DNA from 3 places in the Amycolatopsis sp. NPDC051716 genome. Region 3 is predicted to be linked to each of the others. Evidence: riboswitches for the same ligand, from Rfam matches in the RefSeq annotation. Region 3 holds a riboswitch; each other region holds the start of a gene.

Region 1 (4,712 bases), on a different contig from region 3:
CGCTCGGCGCGCGCGAAGATCCAGTCGGCGTAGCCGCCTTCGTACTGCTCGACGCGGCCGTTCGCGACCTCCCACGTCAGGGTGGCGACGGTGTCGAGGAACCACCGGTCGTGCGTGACGACCACGACCGCGATCCGCCGCGTGAGCAGGTGGTCGGCGAGCCACTGGACACCTTCGACGTCCAAGTGGTTGGTCGGTTCGTCGAGCACGACGAGGTCGAGCTCACCGGTCAGCGCGGCCGCCAGCGAAACCCGGCGCCGCTCGCCACCGGAGAGGTTCGCGGTCGGCGTGTCGAGCCCGATCGCGGTGATGCCCAAGCCGTCCACAATGGACCGAACGCGCGCGTCGGCCGCCCATTCGTGCTCGGCACCGTAGCGTTCGAGCACGACCTCGCCGACGCTGCTGCCGTCCGGCAGCTCCGTCCGCTGGGTGACGACGGCCATCCGCAGGCCGCCGACATGGCTCACCCGCCCGGAATCGGGCTCGGCGAGTCCGGAAAGGACATCCAGCAGGGTGGTCTTGCCGCCGCCGTTGAGGCCGACGACGCCGATGCGCTGCCCGGCCGCGACGCCGAGGGAGACGCCGTCCAGCAGTGGCTTAACCCCGTAGGACTTGCTCACCGACTCGAGATTGACCAGGTTGGCCATCCGTTCAGCCGATCCTTTCGTTGGGAGGTGCCGGCACGATGACGAACCGGGACTCGGCGGTCTCGGCGAAATGGCGATATTTCAACGCGGGCAACGGTTCGGCAAGCCGGCGTGCGCGGGCCGAGCCCACTCCGCTTCCCGAACGACACTGCGACTCGGCGGCTCTGCTCACAACGCGACACCGACCGAGCCGTATTCCGATGCCGGCTTCGCCGCTGCGCCGGGCCGGCCACGCGGAGGCCGAAAGCTTTTCCCCGGCAGGAATCCCCGCGACCAGCTTGTCGCGCAGCGGGCCGGGGAACGCGAACTCGGCGTGCTTCACGCGTGCACCCGCGGCGGCGCCGGGCGTGGCGCGTCGTCGCCGCCGACCACGCGGGCGCCGGGGACCGGGCCGTGGGCCACGCGGACCGTCCGGCACACCCCCGCGCCCGACAGCTCGGCCGCGACCTCCACCGCCGACTGCGCGTCTTCGCAGAGGAACGCGCACGTCGGACCGGAGCCGGACACCGTGCCCGCCAGCGCGCCCGCGTTGACCCCCGCCCGGAGCGTGCGGCGCAGGCCGGGCCGCAGCGAGACCGCCGCCGCCTGCAGGTCGTTGCCCAGCAGGAGAGCCAGCTGGCGCGGGTCGCCGGAGGCCAGCGCCTCCACGACCGGCGTGTGCGAGCCGATCCGGGGCGGGTTGCCCGCCGCGCGCAGGCGGTCCAGTTCGCCGAACACCTTCGGCGTCGACAGCCCTTCGGCGTCGAAGGCCAGCACCCAGTGGAACGTGTGCCGCGACAGCACCGGGACCAGCTGCTCACCGCGGCCGGTACCCAGCGCGGTACCGCCGTAGAGCGCGAACGGGACGTCGCTGCCCAGCCCGGCGGCGATTTCGGCCAGCTCGTCGCGGGTGACGTCGAGGTTCCAGAGGCTCGCCAGCCCGACGAGCGTCGCCGCCGCGTCGGCGCTGCCGCCCGCCATCCCGCCGGCGACCGGGATGCCCTTGCGCAGCACCACCCGGATCTTCGGTTCCCCGGTGCGGCCGACGTGCCCGGCCAGCGCTTCGACGGCCCGCCAGGCCAGGTTCTCGGGACCGGTCGGGACCGAGCCTTCCCCCTCGCCGTAGACCTCGATGCCGGGCTCTTCGGTGACCGCGACGGTCACCTCGTCGGTCAGCGACAGCGCCTGGAACACGGTCACCAGCTCGTGGTAACCGTCTTCGCGCAGGTCGTCGACCGACAGGTGCAGGTTCACCTTGGCCGGGACCCGGACGGTGACTGGGGGCGGAACTACGGCGAGCACCCGACCAGCCTACGTGCCCGCGAAAACGCCCCGATGCGACGTGCGCATCGGGGCGTTCTCGTGGCCGGATCAAGCCGCCGCGACACCCTGCGGGCCGCGAGCGGTGTAGGTCACGTGGCCGCCGCGCTCGGCGACCCACGCCAGTGCCGCGTCGGCCCGTTCGCCGCGGACGCCGAGGCGGAAGCGGCCGACCGGGGTGTCGCCGATGCGGGTCAGGCCGCCGCCGATGGTGGCGAACTCGACGTCGAAGCGGCCCGCGGCCTCCGGCAGCAGCGCGCCGACCGAGGCGAACCCGACCAGCACGACGTCGGCCGAGCGGTCGTAGCGCGCCGCCTGCGCGCGGACGGTCTCGATGGCCGGCAGCAGCGCCTGCGCGGTGCGGCTGGCCGGGTCCGAGATCAGGTCGAGGACCGTGCCGCGCTCGACGACCGTGCCGTCCTCCAGCACCGCGACGTCGTCGCAGACCCGGCGGACCACGCCCGCGTCCGGCGTCGTGACGACGACGGTGACGCCCAGCTCGGAACGCGCCCGGTCGAGAACGGCGAGCACCGCACCGGCCTCCTCCGGGTCGACACCGGCGGTCGGGTCGTCGGCGAGCAGCACGGCGGGCGCCGCCGCCAGGGCCTTCGCGACCGCGACGCGGCGGAGCTGACCGGCGGACAGTTCGCCCGGGCGCTGCGCGGCGCGCGGGGTCAGGCCGACGAGGTCGAGCAGCGAGCCGACCCGGCTGCGGCGCTGCGGGCCGTCGACGCCGAGCTGCTCGAGCGGGGAGGCGATGTTGCCGGCGATGGTGCGCTCGGCGATCAGCTCCGGTTTCGTCGAAACGACACCGAGCTGACGGCGGATCTCGCGGAGGCGGCGGCCGTCGAGGGTGCCGGTGTTGAGGCCGTCGAGGCGGACGACGCCGCGGTCGGGGCGCTCCTGCAGCGCGATGCAGCGGGCGAGGACGGACTTGCCGGACCCGGCGGGACCGACCACGCCGAAGAGCGAGCCGGCCTGGACGTCGACGCTCACGTCCCGGAGCGCGACGACGGAGTTTCCGTTGGTGGCAAAGGTTTTGGACAGATTTTCGACGGTGATCACGAAGGCTCCAGAAAACGGGGTGCACGCATGGCGGCACCCGGCCGCAGGCAAGTTCCGTCCTGTTAGGACGGTGCGTGAAGAAGAGGTGGACCGGCTACGACAAGCTCAGTTGGAGCGTCGACATGCGGTCACGGAGCGGCGGCCTTCGTCGACTACGCGACGCCTGGTCAGGAGCAGGGGGCGAGCTACCCTCTTCATCGAAAACGGCCTCCATCGGTCCTGGCGGTAGCACCTGCCCTGTGGAGGGTGGTTGCTGCGACTTCGGCGAGCCAGGTCTCTCAGTCGCTCGGGATGGACGTACTGAGTAAAACCGATCCCGAGGAGCGAACGCAAGCCTGTTGGCCCAGATCACACGAGTGGAGGTGTCCGAATCGCGGGATCAAGGGCGGCGAGGGCGTATTTTCACGCCGCTTCCACTGTGGAACGGCTAACGCGCGGCGGCGATCCGGGCGAAGTCGTGCACGCCCAGCTGCTCGCCGCGGGTCCGGGGGTCGATCCCGGCGGCCGTCAGCAGCTCGCCGGCGCGTTCGGCCGAACCCGCCCAGCCCGCGAGCGCGGCCCGCAGCGTCTTCCTGCGTTGTGAGAAGGCGGCGTCCACCAGGCCGAAGAGCAGGTCCCGGTCTTCGGACGCCGTCGTGTCGCCGCGCTCGAAGGCGACGAGCGCGGAATCGACGTTCGGCACGGGCCAGAACACCGAGCGCGGCACGGCGGCGACCTTGCGCGCGGTCCCGTACCAGGCGAGCTTGACGCTGGGCACGCCGTAGATCCGGCTGCCGGGGCCGGCGGCCATCCGGTCGGCGACCTCGGTCTGCACCATGACGAGGCCCTTCCGGAGCGAGGGCACCTCGGCCAGCAGGTGCAGCACAACCGGCACGGCGACGTTGTAGGGCAGGTTGGCGACCAGGGCGGTCGGCGCGGGCAGCTGCTCGCGGGTGATGCGCATGGCGTCAGCACCGATGACGGTGAGCCGTCCGGCCGCGTCGGGCCCCCGCTCGGCGACAGTCTTGGGCAGCCGCTCGGCGAGCTTGGGATCGATCTCGACGGCGACGACGTGGGCGCCGGTGGCGAGCAGCCCGAGGGTCAGCGACCCGAGCCCGGGCCCGACCTCGAGGACGACGTCGCCGGGGGCGATGGCCGCCAGCTCGACGATCCGGCGGACGGTGTTGGGATCGTGCACGAAGTTCTGCCCGAGCTTCTTCGTCGGCCGCACGTCGAGTTCGGCCGCCAGCCCGCGGATCTCGGCAGGTCCCAGCAGTTCAACCACCGGACGAGCCTACCCAGAGGGCCGGAGCACGTACCCGGACGGTCGGTTGATGTACCCGGAGGGTCGGCTCGCGTGATTGGAGGGTCATCACCCGTGATTGAGGGGACGACACGCGTGATTGGCGGGACGACACGCGGAACGGCCCCCGTCCGAGGTGGACGAGGGCCGTTCCGGGAAGTGGAGCGTCAGGCCTTCTTGCCGCAGACGGGCCAGGCGCTGTAGCTGCCGCCGCGGCCGGCCTTGACCTTCTCCGCGACCGCGATCTGCTGCTCACGCGAGGCCTGGTTCGGCAGCGCGGCGTACTCGTCGCCGCCGTAGGCGTCCCACGTGCGCTTGTCGAACTGGAGGCCGCCGTAGTAGCCGTTGCCGGTGTTGATGGCCCAGTTGCCACCCGACTCGCACTGCGCGATGCGGTCCCACGCGGAACCGTCGCCGAT
Region 2 (4,712 bases), on a different contig from region 3:
GCCGCTCGCCGAGCACCAGGACGGCGGCCAGCACCGACAGCAGCGGCCCGGTGCCCCGCGCGACGGGGTAGACGACGGAGAGGTCGCCGACGCGGTACCCGCGCTGCAGCACGATCCCGTAGGCGATGTGCAGGACGGCGGTGACCGCGGCGGCGAGCAGCCAGCTCCACTGTGGACGGTGGTGTTCGACGACGAGCAGCACGATCGTGACGGGCAGGAGCAGGACGGCGCCGGCCGTGTAGTAGAGCCAGACGAACTGGGTGCCGCCGGAGGAGATCCGCTTGGCCGCGAGGTTCCACGCGGCGTGCACGACGGCGGCGACGAGGACGAGGGACAAGGCGGTGGCGTTCACGGGACCCCTTCGGCTTTTCGCGCGCGCGAAAAGCTGGTCCTCCAGGCTTTTGCCCCGTCAGATGAACGACCGGCCGTCCGGGCCCGCCGATGGTGCCGCTCGGACCAGGCCCGCCGGTCCTGGTTTTGAGGTGCATGTGGTGCATGTGGTGCGGGTGGTGCGGGTTGCTCGGACCGGCGACGGAACCCTAGGCACTGCCGCCGCCCACGGTACTCCCGGCTCCGGCCGCCGGCGGCCCGGCTGTTAGAGTGATCGCTCGCTGCCCGTGCGGCATTCCGTCATGGAGGAAACCCGCTCATCGAGCGGGGCCACTTCAGCGCGGCGGCGAATCTCACCGAGTGAAACAGGAGTTGCCCTATGGCCAACATCAAGTCGCAGATCAAGCGCATCACGACGAACGAGAAGGCGCGTCAGCGCAACCAGGCGATCCGGTCCTCGGTGAAGACCGCGATCCGCAAGGTCCGCGAAGCCGCCGAGGCCGGCGAGAAGGCCAAGGCCGTCGAGCTGCAGCGCGACGCCGCCCAGAAGCTGGACAAGGCCGTCTCGAAGGGCGTCATCCACGCCAACCAGGCCGCCAACAAGAAGTCGGCGCTGGCGAAGCGCGTCAACGCGCTCTGAGCTGGTTGATTTTTGGGAAGGCCCCGGCTTCGGCCGGGGCCTTCTTCATGTCCGGGCACTTCGCGCCTGCGCTCCTCCGGGTCTTCGCGCTTGAAGGTCGTCGTGTCTGGGTCATTCGCGTCCGGAGCCGCGGTCAGCGGTCGCCCTTGGCCGCCGCCACCTGGAGGACCGCGCGCTCCAGCGCGTAGCCCGGGTCCGCCGCCACGCCCTTGACCTCGGCGTTCAGCCGCGCGACCACGCGCATCGCCGTCGCGAGGCCGTCGGGGTTCCAGCCCCGGGACTGCCCCTGCGCCTTGCGGATCTTCCACGGCGGCATGCCCAGCTCGCCCGCCAGCTGGTTCGGGTTGCCCCGGCCGGCGCCGGAGACCCGGGCGATCGTGCGGACCGCGTCGGCCAGCGCGTCGGCGACCAGCACGTGCGGGACGCCCAGTTGCATCGCCCAGCGCAGCGACTCCAGCGCCGCCGCGCGATCGCCGCTGACCGCCTTCTCCGCGACCGCGAAGCCGGTGACGTCGGCGCGGCCGCGGTGGTACCGGCGGACCGCGTCGGCGTCGACGGTGCCGCCCGTGTCCGCGACCAGCTGCGTCGCCGCCGAAGAGAGTTCCCGCAGGTCGGAGCCCACGGCGTCGAGCAGGGCGGCGACCCCCGCCGGATCGATTTTGCCGCCCACCCGGCGCACCTCGTGGCGCACGAACTGCTCCCGCTCGGCCGGCTTGGTCAGCTTCGGGCACTCGGTGATCTCGGCGCCGGCCTTCTTCAGCGCCGCCGGGAGCGCTTTGCCCGCCTTGCTGCGGCCGCCGCCGGTGTGCACGACGACGAGCACGACCCCGTCGGCCGGGTCCTTCAGGTAGGCCGCGACGGCATCGGCCAGCTCCTGGGAGATGTCCTGCGCCGACTCCAGGACGATCACCCGGCCTTCGCTGAACAGCGACGGGCTGACCAGTTCGGCCAGCTCGGGGGCTGTGAGATCGGACACCCGGACCCGGGTCAGCTCGGCGGTCGCGTCCATCGCGCGCGCGGCGGCGAGCGTCTCGCGGACGGCCCGCTCGATCAGCAGTTCTTCCTCGCCCAGCACCAGGTGCAGCGGGGCCGGGGCGGTGGCTTGCGCGGTCACCCGGGAATCCTCTCACTTGCGCTCCGATGCGCCCGCTCCGGTGATGTCGAGCGGCCACCGTGGCACGGCCCGAGCGCGATGTCGTACGGTGTAACCGAGGCAGCCCGCCCCGGAGGATCCGGCGTGCGCGCACCGACAATTGAATACCGCTCATCCAGAGGGGCAGAGGGAACGGCCCGACGAAGCCCCGGCAACCGGCGTACAGCCTGTCATCCCGCGATCGCGGGATAGCTGACGACCACGGTGCCAATTCCGGCCCGCTTCGGCGGGGCAGATGAGGAAAGGAACCTCGCGATGACCGCCACCCTCGGCACGACCTCCACCACCAAGACCCCGGATCTCGGACCCGCCGTCGAACTGGTGTCGAAGGAAGAGGGCCACCGGCAGCCGCTCGCTCCGGAGTTCGTCTCCGCTGAAGACTTCTCGCCGCTCGAGGTGGCCTACGACTTCGGCCGCGTCCGCCGCGAAGACATCGAGGCCGGCCCCAAGAACATCTGGCGCTACAAGAAACTCCTTCCCGTTCCGTCCAACGTCGAAGAGATCCCGAACACCGAGCCGGGTGCGACGCGGCTGGTCCGCGCCGACCGCCTCGCCAAGGAGCTCGGCCTCAAGCGCGTGTGGGTCAAGGACGACACCGGCAACCCGACGCACTCGTTCAAGGACCGCGTCGTCGCCGTCGCGCTGGCCGCGGCCCGCGAGTTCGGGTTCGAGGTGCTCGCGTGTCCCTCGACCGGCAACCTGGCCAACGCGACGGCCGCCGCCGCGGCCCGCGCCGGCTGGCGGTCGGTCGTGCTGATCCCCAAGAGCCTCGAGCGCGCCAAGATCCTCACCACCGCGGTGTACGACGGCGACCTCATCGCCATCGACGGCAACTACGACGACGTCAACCGCCTCGCCACCGAGCTCGCCGGCGAGCACCCGAAGTGGGCGTTCGTCAACGTGAACGTCCGGCCGTACTACTCGGAGGGCTCGAAGACGCTGGCCTTCGAGGTCGCCGAGCAGCTCGGCTGGCGCATCCCGCCGCAGATCGTCGTGCCGATCGCCTCCGGTTCGCAGCTGACCAAGGTGGACAAGGGTTTCCGTGAGCTGGGGCAGCTCGGCCTCGTGGACGCCAGCCCGTACAAGGTCTTCGGCGCGCAGGCCACCGGCTGCTCGCCGGTGTCGACGGCGTTCCGCGAGGGCCACGACGTGGTCCAGCCGGTGAAGCCGGACACGATCGCCCGCTCGCTGGCGATCGGCAACCCCGCCGACGGCCCGTACGTGCTCGACATCGTCAACCGCACCGGCGGCGCGATCGAGGACGTCTCCGACGAAGAGGTCGTCGAGGGCATCCGCCTGCTGGCCCGCACCGAAGGCATCTTCACCGAGACGGCCGGCGGGGTCACCGTCGCCACGGCGAAGAAGCTGGTCGAGACGGGCAAGCTGGACCCGGACGCCGAGACGGTGCTCCTCATCACCGGCGACGGCCTCAAGACCCTCGACGCGATCGAGAACCACGTGGGTCCCAAGGCGACCCTGCCGCCCTCGGCCGCGGCCGTGAACAAGGCCCTCGGCTACTGAGCTCCGGCCGGGGCGGGCACTCGGCCCGCCCCGGCACTCGGCCCGCCCCGGCGCTCTGCCCGACCCGGCGCTCTGCCCGACCCGGCGCTCGGTGGAGAGGCACGGCCACGTGTCGCCTCTCCCGGGCTCAAGCTCACCGGCCCCGGCGGCGCACCTTGTCCGCCCAGGCGCTCGAACACGTGTCGCCTCCCCGACGCGAGTCGCCGGGCCCACTACGGCACCTTTCCTTGGCAAAAGTCACCGGCCCACGGCACCTTCCCGGCGAGAGACACCGGCCCGCGGCGCCTTCCCCGGCGAGAGTCACCGGCCCGCGGCGCCTTCCCCAGCGAGAGTCACCGGACCGCGGCGCCTTCCCCGCCCCGGCCATCACCGCCGCGGCGGGCCGCGGGGCTCGCCGCGGCGGGCTATCGCCGTTCCGGCGACGACTGCCGTGTCGCCGTCCACGTCCGTGCGGGTCACTCGTGCACCAAGGGCCGTGAGGGTGTCCATTGTGGACTTGCTGGGGTGCCCGTACGTGTTTCCCGCGCCCACGCTGACCAAGGCCACCCGTGGGGCCACCGCCGCGAGGAACGAGGGCAGCGAGTAGCGGCTTCCGTGGTGCGGCACCTTCAAGACGTCCGCCTTCAGATCTCCGATGTCGGCCAGCAGGTCCGCTTGCGCGGCCAGTTCGACGTCGCCGGTCAGCAGGACCCGGCCCGCCGTCGTCTCCGCTCGGAGCACCACCGAGCTGTTGTTGATCGTCGTGCCGTCCGGTGGCGCGTCCGAACGGGCCGGTACGTAGCGCGGCCCCAGGACGTCGAGCGCCAGGCCCGGCCAGTCCAGCCGCTCGCCCGGGGTCAGCTCCACCAGCGGCACCGCCCGCCGGGTGGCCTCGGCGGCCACCTGCCGCCACGCCCACCCCGGCGACCGCCCCGGCCCGACGGCGATCGCGCCGACCGCACGGCCCTCGAAGACCGAAGCGAGGCCGCCGATGTGGTCGGCGTGCAGGTGGCTCAGCACCAGCAGCGGGATCCGGTCGACCGCCAGCCGGTGCAGGCACTCGTCGACCGGCCCAGGTTCGGGTCCGGC
Region 3 (4,712 bases):
GCGTACCTACAGGGTCGGCCGGTGAGCCGACCGTCCAGGTACGCGAGCCGACCGTCCAGGTACGCGTGTCGTCCGGTGGGGGGCGATGGTTCGGCCGTGGCCGACGGGTCGGGGCCGTAGCGTGGGGGCATGGAGACGATCGCGCTGGCCGAGGTGGCCGCGGTGCTCGCCGACCCGAGCCGGGCCACCATGTGCCTCGTGCTGCTGGACGGGCGGGCCTGGACCGTCGGCGAGCTCGCGAAGGCGGCCGGGATCGCCCTCTCGACGGCCAGTGAGCACGTCACCCGGCTGGCCGGTGCCGACTTCGTCGTCCGGGTCAAGCAGGGGCGGGCCAGTTACGTCCGGATCGCCGACCCGCGGGTGGCCGAGCTGATCGAGCACCTGGCCCAGCACGCCGAACACCGGCCCGCAACCGGCCTGAAGTCCTCGCTGCGCGCACGGCGGCTCGGGTTCGCGCGGACCTGCTACGACCACCTCGCCGGCGAGCTCGGCGTGGCCCTCCGCGAAGGCATGCTCGCCACCGGCCTGGTCGACACCGCCGACGGCCTGGCGCTGACCCCGCGCGGGCGGACGGTGCTGGCGAACCTCGGCGTGCCGGTCGCCGCCGGCCGGCGGCCGCTGCTGCGTGACTGTCTGGATTGGACGGAGCGCCGCGACCACCTCGCCGGTGCCCTGCCCGCGGCGTTGCTCGACCGGGCGGTCGACGCCGGCTGGGTGGCCAGGGACGGCCACCGCGCGGTCAAGGTGCTGCCCGCGGCGGGGGAGCCGTTCGCCGCTCTCGGTGTCGATCTCGACGCGCTCGGTGGTGTCGCGGCGCCTTAACACACCGGGTGCCCGGCGCCGGGCAGCGGTACACGAACGAGTTAACCCCCGCGCTTCACTATTCTGAGGGCCCCACGGCACTCGGGAGGAGGCGGGCATGGACCAGCTTCCCGTGCTGCTCGGCGTCGGCGGTGTCGTGCTGCTCGCCTCCGTGCTGGCCGTGCGCGTGTCGATCCGGCTCGGCCTGCCCTCGCTGCTGCTGTACCTGGGGATCGGCGTCGTGCTGGGCGAAGCCGGCTTCGGCATCCGGTTCGACAACCCCGGGCTCACCCAGTCGCTCGGCCTCGCCGCGCTCGTCATGATCCTCGCCGAAGGCGGGCTGACCACCCGGTGGTCGGCGGTGAAACCCGCGCTGGGCCGCGGAATCGCACTGTCCACAGTGTCCGTGGTGGTGAGCATCGCGGTCACCGGCGCGGCGCTGCACTGGCTGCTGGGCCTGGACTGGCGGCTGGCGCTGCTGTGGGGCGCGGTGCTCGCCTCGACCGACGCGGCCGCGGTGTTTTCGGTGCTGCGCACGGCGGGGATCGGCAAACGGCTCACCGGCGCGCTCGAACTCGAGTCGGGCATCAACGACGCGCCGGCCTACATCGCCGTCGTGGTGCTGGCCGAAGGCACCACTGTGGACTGGACGCTGCCGCTGCTGGCGGTCTACGAGCTGGCGGCGGGCCTGGCCATCGGGCTGGCCTTCGGCTGGCTCGGCGGCCACGCGCTGCGCCGGGCCGCGCTGCCGGCGACGGGCCTCTACCCGCTCGCCACGGTCGCGGTGTGCGTCGTCGCGTACTCGTCCGGGCAGCTGCTGCACGCGTCCGGGCTGCTCGCCACCTACGTCGCCGCGCTGGTGCTCGGCAATTCGCGGCTGCCGCACCGATCGGACACGCTGTCGTTCGCCGAGGGCCTGGGCTGGCTGGCGCAAATCGGGCTGTTCGTGCTGCTCGGGCTGTTCGCGTCGCCGGGCCGGCTGCTCGACGCGATCGTGCCGGGCCTGGTCGCGGGCGCGGTCGTGCTGCTGCTGGCGCGGCCGGTCTCGGTCGTCCTGGCGATGCTGCCGTTCCGGCTGCCGTGGCGGGAACAGGCGTTCCTGTCGTGGGCCGGGCTGCGCGGCGCCGTGCCGATCGTGCTCGCCATGATCCCGCTGTCGCAGGGTCTGCCGGGCGCGCAGCGGCTGGTCGACGCGGTGTTCGTGCTGGTCATCGTGCTGACGCTGGTGCAGGGGGCGACGCTCGGCCCGCTCGCGCGCCGGCTCGGGCTGGCCAAGAAGTCCGAGCCGCACGAGGTCGAGGTCGACTCCGCGCCGCTGGACGAGCTGGGTGCCGAACTGCTGCAGGTCCGGATCCAGCCGGGATCGAAGCTGCACGGCGTGTACCTGTCCGAGCTGCGGCTGCCGATCGGGGCGACGATCAGCCTGGTCGTCCGCGACGGCGCGGGCTTCACACCGCAGAAGACCAGCCGGCTGCAGGAGAACGACCAGTTGCTGGTCGTCACCACGAGCGCCGTCCGCGACGACGCCGAACGCCGGCTGCGCGCCGTCGACCGCGCCGGGCGCCTGGCTCGCTGGAAGGGCGAATCCGGCCGCTGACGGGGACCTCTTCCGCCCCAATGTGGCCTTGGTTGCGTTCAACGCACCGAAGGCCACATTGGGGCACTTGGAGGGATCACTCTCTGTGAGCGGCGTCTCAGAATGTGAGGCGGGGGTTGGCCACCGGCCGCGTTCTCGGTTACCTTCTGGCTCAGGTCATGAGTGCCAGCGCGAAGCCCCGGCTTGCTGGCCGGCAACCCTCCTACCGCGGTGGGGTGCCCCGGGTGAAGACCGGGCCGGTCGCGCCGTGCGACGGGCAAGCGCGGGCCCCTCGCCGGGGTCCCCCGGATCGCCGAGGAGGCACCCCGATGACTCTCGCCATCGACCGCACCCCGCTCGAAACCCCCGCAAGCCCCGCAACCCGCGCCATCCCCGCCGTCGCGGGGGCGTCGCTGCGGGTGCCGCTGGTGACCGGCGGGGACATCGGCTACGCCAACCTCGACCACGCCGCGAGCGCCCCGTGCCTCGAGGCCGTCCGCGGCGCCGTCGACGAGTTCCTGCCCTGGTACGCCAGCGTCCACCGCGGGGCCGGCTTCGCGTCGCAGGTCTCCACCAAGCTCTACGAGCGCACCCGGGACGTCCTGCGCCGCTTCGTCGACGCCCGGCGGACTGACACCGTCGTCTTCACCCGCAACACCACCGACTCCTTCAACCTCCTCGCCCGCAGCCTGCCGCGGCACACCACGGTGATCGTCTTCGACACCGAGCACCACGCCGCGCTGCTGCCGTGGCCAGGACCGAACGTCCGGCGGATCCCGACCCCGCGCACCCGCCTCGCCGCGGTGTCCGCCGTGGACGAAGCACTCGCGGACGCCCCGCAGGGACCGCGGCTGGTCGTCGTCACCGGAGCGTCCAATGTGACCGGCGAACTGCTCCCGGTGGCCGAAATCTCCGCCGTGGCACGGAAACACGGCGCTCGCATCGCCCTCGACGCCGCCCAGCTCGCCCCGCACCGCCGGATCTCGCTCAAGGAACTGGACGTCGACTACATCGCCCTGTCCGGCCACAAGCTGTACGCGCCCTTCGGCGCGGGTGCGCTGATCGGCCGCGCCGACTGGCTGCGCGCGGCCCGGCCGTACCTCGCCGGCGGCGGCGCGACCAAGCTCGTCACCGAGGACGCCGTCGTCTGGAACACCGGCCCGGAGCGCCACGAAGCCGGTTCGCCCAACACCGTCGGCGTGTACGCGCTCGGCGTCGCGTGCGAAACACTCAGTGACAACTGGGACGCGATCGAAACCCACGAGCTGGCCCTGCTCACGCGGCTGCGCAAGGGCCTCGAGGCCATCCCCGGCTGCGCCGAACTGCGGCTGTTCGACGCGCCGGTCGACCGGGTCGGCACGGTCAGCTTCGTCGTCGACGGCTTCGACCCCGGCTGGCTCGCCGCGGTGCTGTCCGCCGAGTACGGCATCGGTGTCCGCGACGGCGCCTTCTGCGCCCACATCGCGGCCAAGCGGCTGATCGGCGTCGCCGGCGGCGACGGGCAGCAGGCGGTCCGCGTCAGCCTCGGCCTCGGCAGCACGGCGGAACACGTCGACCGCGTGCTGCTGGCGCTGCGACAGATCGTCGCCCGCGGAGCCCGCTGGGAGTACGCGAAGGTGGACGGCCGCTGGGCGCCGGTGGGCGACCCGCGGGAGCTGCCGCCCTTCTGCTGAGCGCTAGCCTGGGCCGATGGGGAGAGGGCCGCGTTTCTGGTTTCCGCTGGCGTTGCTGGGGTTCGCCCAGATCGGTCTGGCGGCGGTGCTGCTGGTGGCCCGCCGCAGCCGGGCCGAAAGCGAGTCCGCGAACCTCCTCGTCGGACCGTACTCGGTCCCGCCCGGCGTGACCGAGCACAGCCAGGCGTTTCGGTTGCCCCTGGACGATTTCCACCGGGTGGAAAGTGGCCTGCCGGCCGGGCCCGCGTGGCTGGTCGCGCTCGGCGTGGTGCTCGCCGGCACGGCCGTCTGGTACGCGCTGGCCCGGCGGCCCGTCCGCACCGGGCGGTTCGTCCTCGGCACGGTCGCCGCGCTGCTCGCCGTCCCGCTGCTCGACCTGGTCGGGTCCTGGCAGTTCCGGCTCGACGAGGGGCTGCGCGGCCCGCTGCTGGCCACCCTCGGCCTGCTGCTGCTCGCCGCCTACGAGCGCAGCCTGTTCCTCCTGGTCACCACGGTCGCGTTCGCCCTGGTCGCCGTGGTGCTCTCGGCGGACATGGCGGGCGTGCTGATCTCGGCGTCGATCCTGCTCGCCGCCGCCTTCGTCGCCCTGCTGCGGGGAAACCCGAGCCCGATACCCTGACGCGATGGGGTGTGCACGGCGGTCCTGGTTCCCGCTGGCCGCG

What was found. Region 3 has a riboswitch for S-adenosylmethionine ahead of AB0M30_RS14470 (aminotransferase class V-fold PLP-dependent enzyme). Riboswitches for the same ligand answer to the same signal wherever they lie in the genome.
Region 1: another riboswitch for S-adenosylmethionine. It lies ahead of AB0M30_RS42530 (ATP-binding cassette domain-containing protein); the one in region 3 lies ahead of AB0M30_RS14470 (aminotransferase class V-fold PLP-dependent enzyme).
Region 2: another riboswitch for S-adenosylmethionine. It lies ahead of thrC (threonine synthase); the one in region 3 lies ahead of AB0M30_RS14470 (aminotransferase class V-fold PLP-dependent enzyme).

The regions. Positions count from the first base shown of each region.
Region 1 covers NZ_JBFAZA010000049.1:30,616-35,327, forward strand. The annotation lists gene AB0M30_RS42515 (ABC-F family ATP-binding cassette domain-containing protein) at 1-647, opposite strand, end outside; gene AB0M30_RS42520 (hypothetical protein) at 652-969, opposite strand; gene AB0M30_RS42525 (4-(cytidine 5'-diphospho)-2-C-methyl-D-erythritol kinase) at 966-1,928, opposite strand; gene AB0M30_RS42530 (ATP-binding cassette domain-containing protein) at 1,998-3,011, opposite strand; SAM riboswitch class I at 3,219-3,309, opposite strand; gene rsmA (16S rRNA (adenine(1518)-N(6)/adenine(1519)-N(6))-dimethyltransferase RsmA) at 3,439-4,275, opposite strand; gene AB0M30_RS42540 (transglycosylase family protein) at 4,461-4,712, opposite strand, start outside.
Region 2 covers NZ_JBFAZA010000018.1:108,345-113,056, reverse strand. The annotation lists gene AB0M30_RS25025 (DMT family transporter) at 1-352, opposite strand, end outside; gene rpsT (30S ribosomal protein S20) at 710-970, shown strand; gene holA (DNA polymerase III subunit delta) at 1,104-2,084, opposite strand; SAM riboswitch class I at 2,232-2,365, shown strand; gene thrC (threonine synthase) at 2,379-3,644, shown strand; gene AB0M30_RS25005 (ComEC/Rec2 family competence protein) at 4,011-4,712, opposite strand, start outside.
Region 3 covers NZ_JBFAZA010000009.1:75,055-79,766, forward strand. The annotation lists gene AB0M30_RS14460 (helix-turn-helix domain-containing protein) at 130-822, shown strand; gene AB0M30_RS14465 (potassium/proton antiporter) at 920-2,398, shown strand; SAM riboswitch class IV at 2,553-2,667, shown strand; gene AB0M30_RS14470 (aminotransferase class V-fold PLP-dependent enzyme) at 2,707-4,050, shown strand; gene AB0M30_RS14475 (hypothetical protein) at 4,067-4,669, shown strand; gene AB0M30_RS14480 (hypothetical protein) at 4,674-4,712, shown strand, end outside.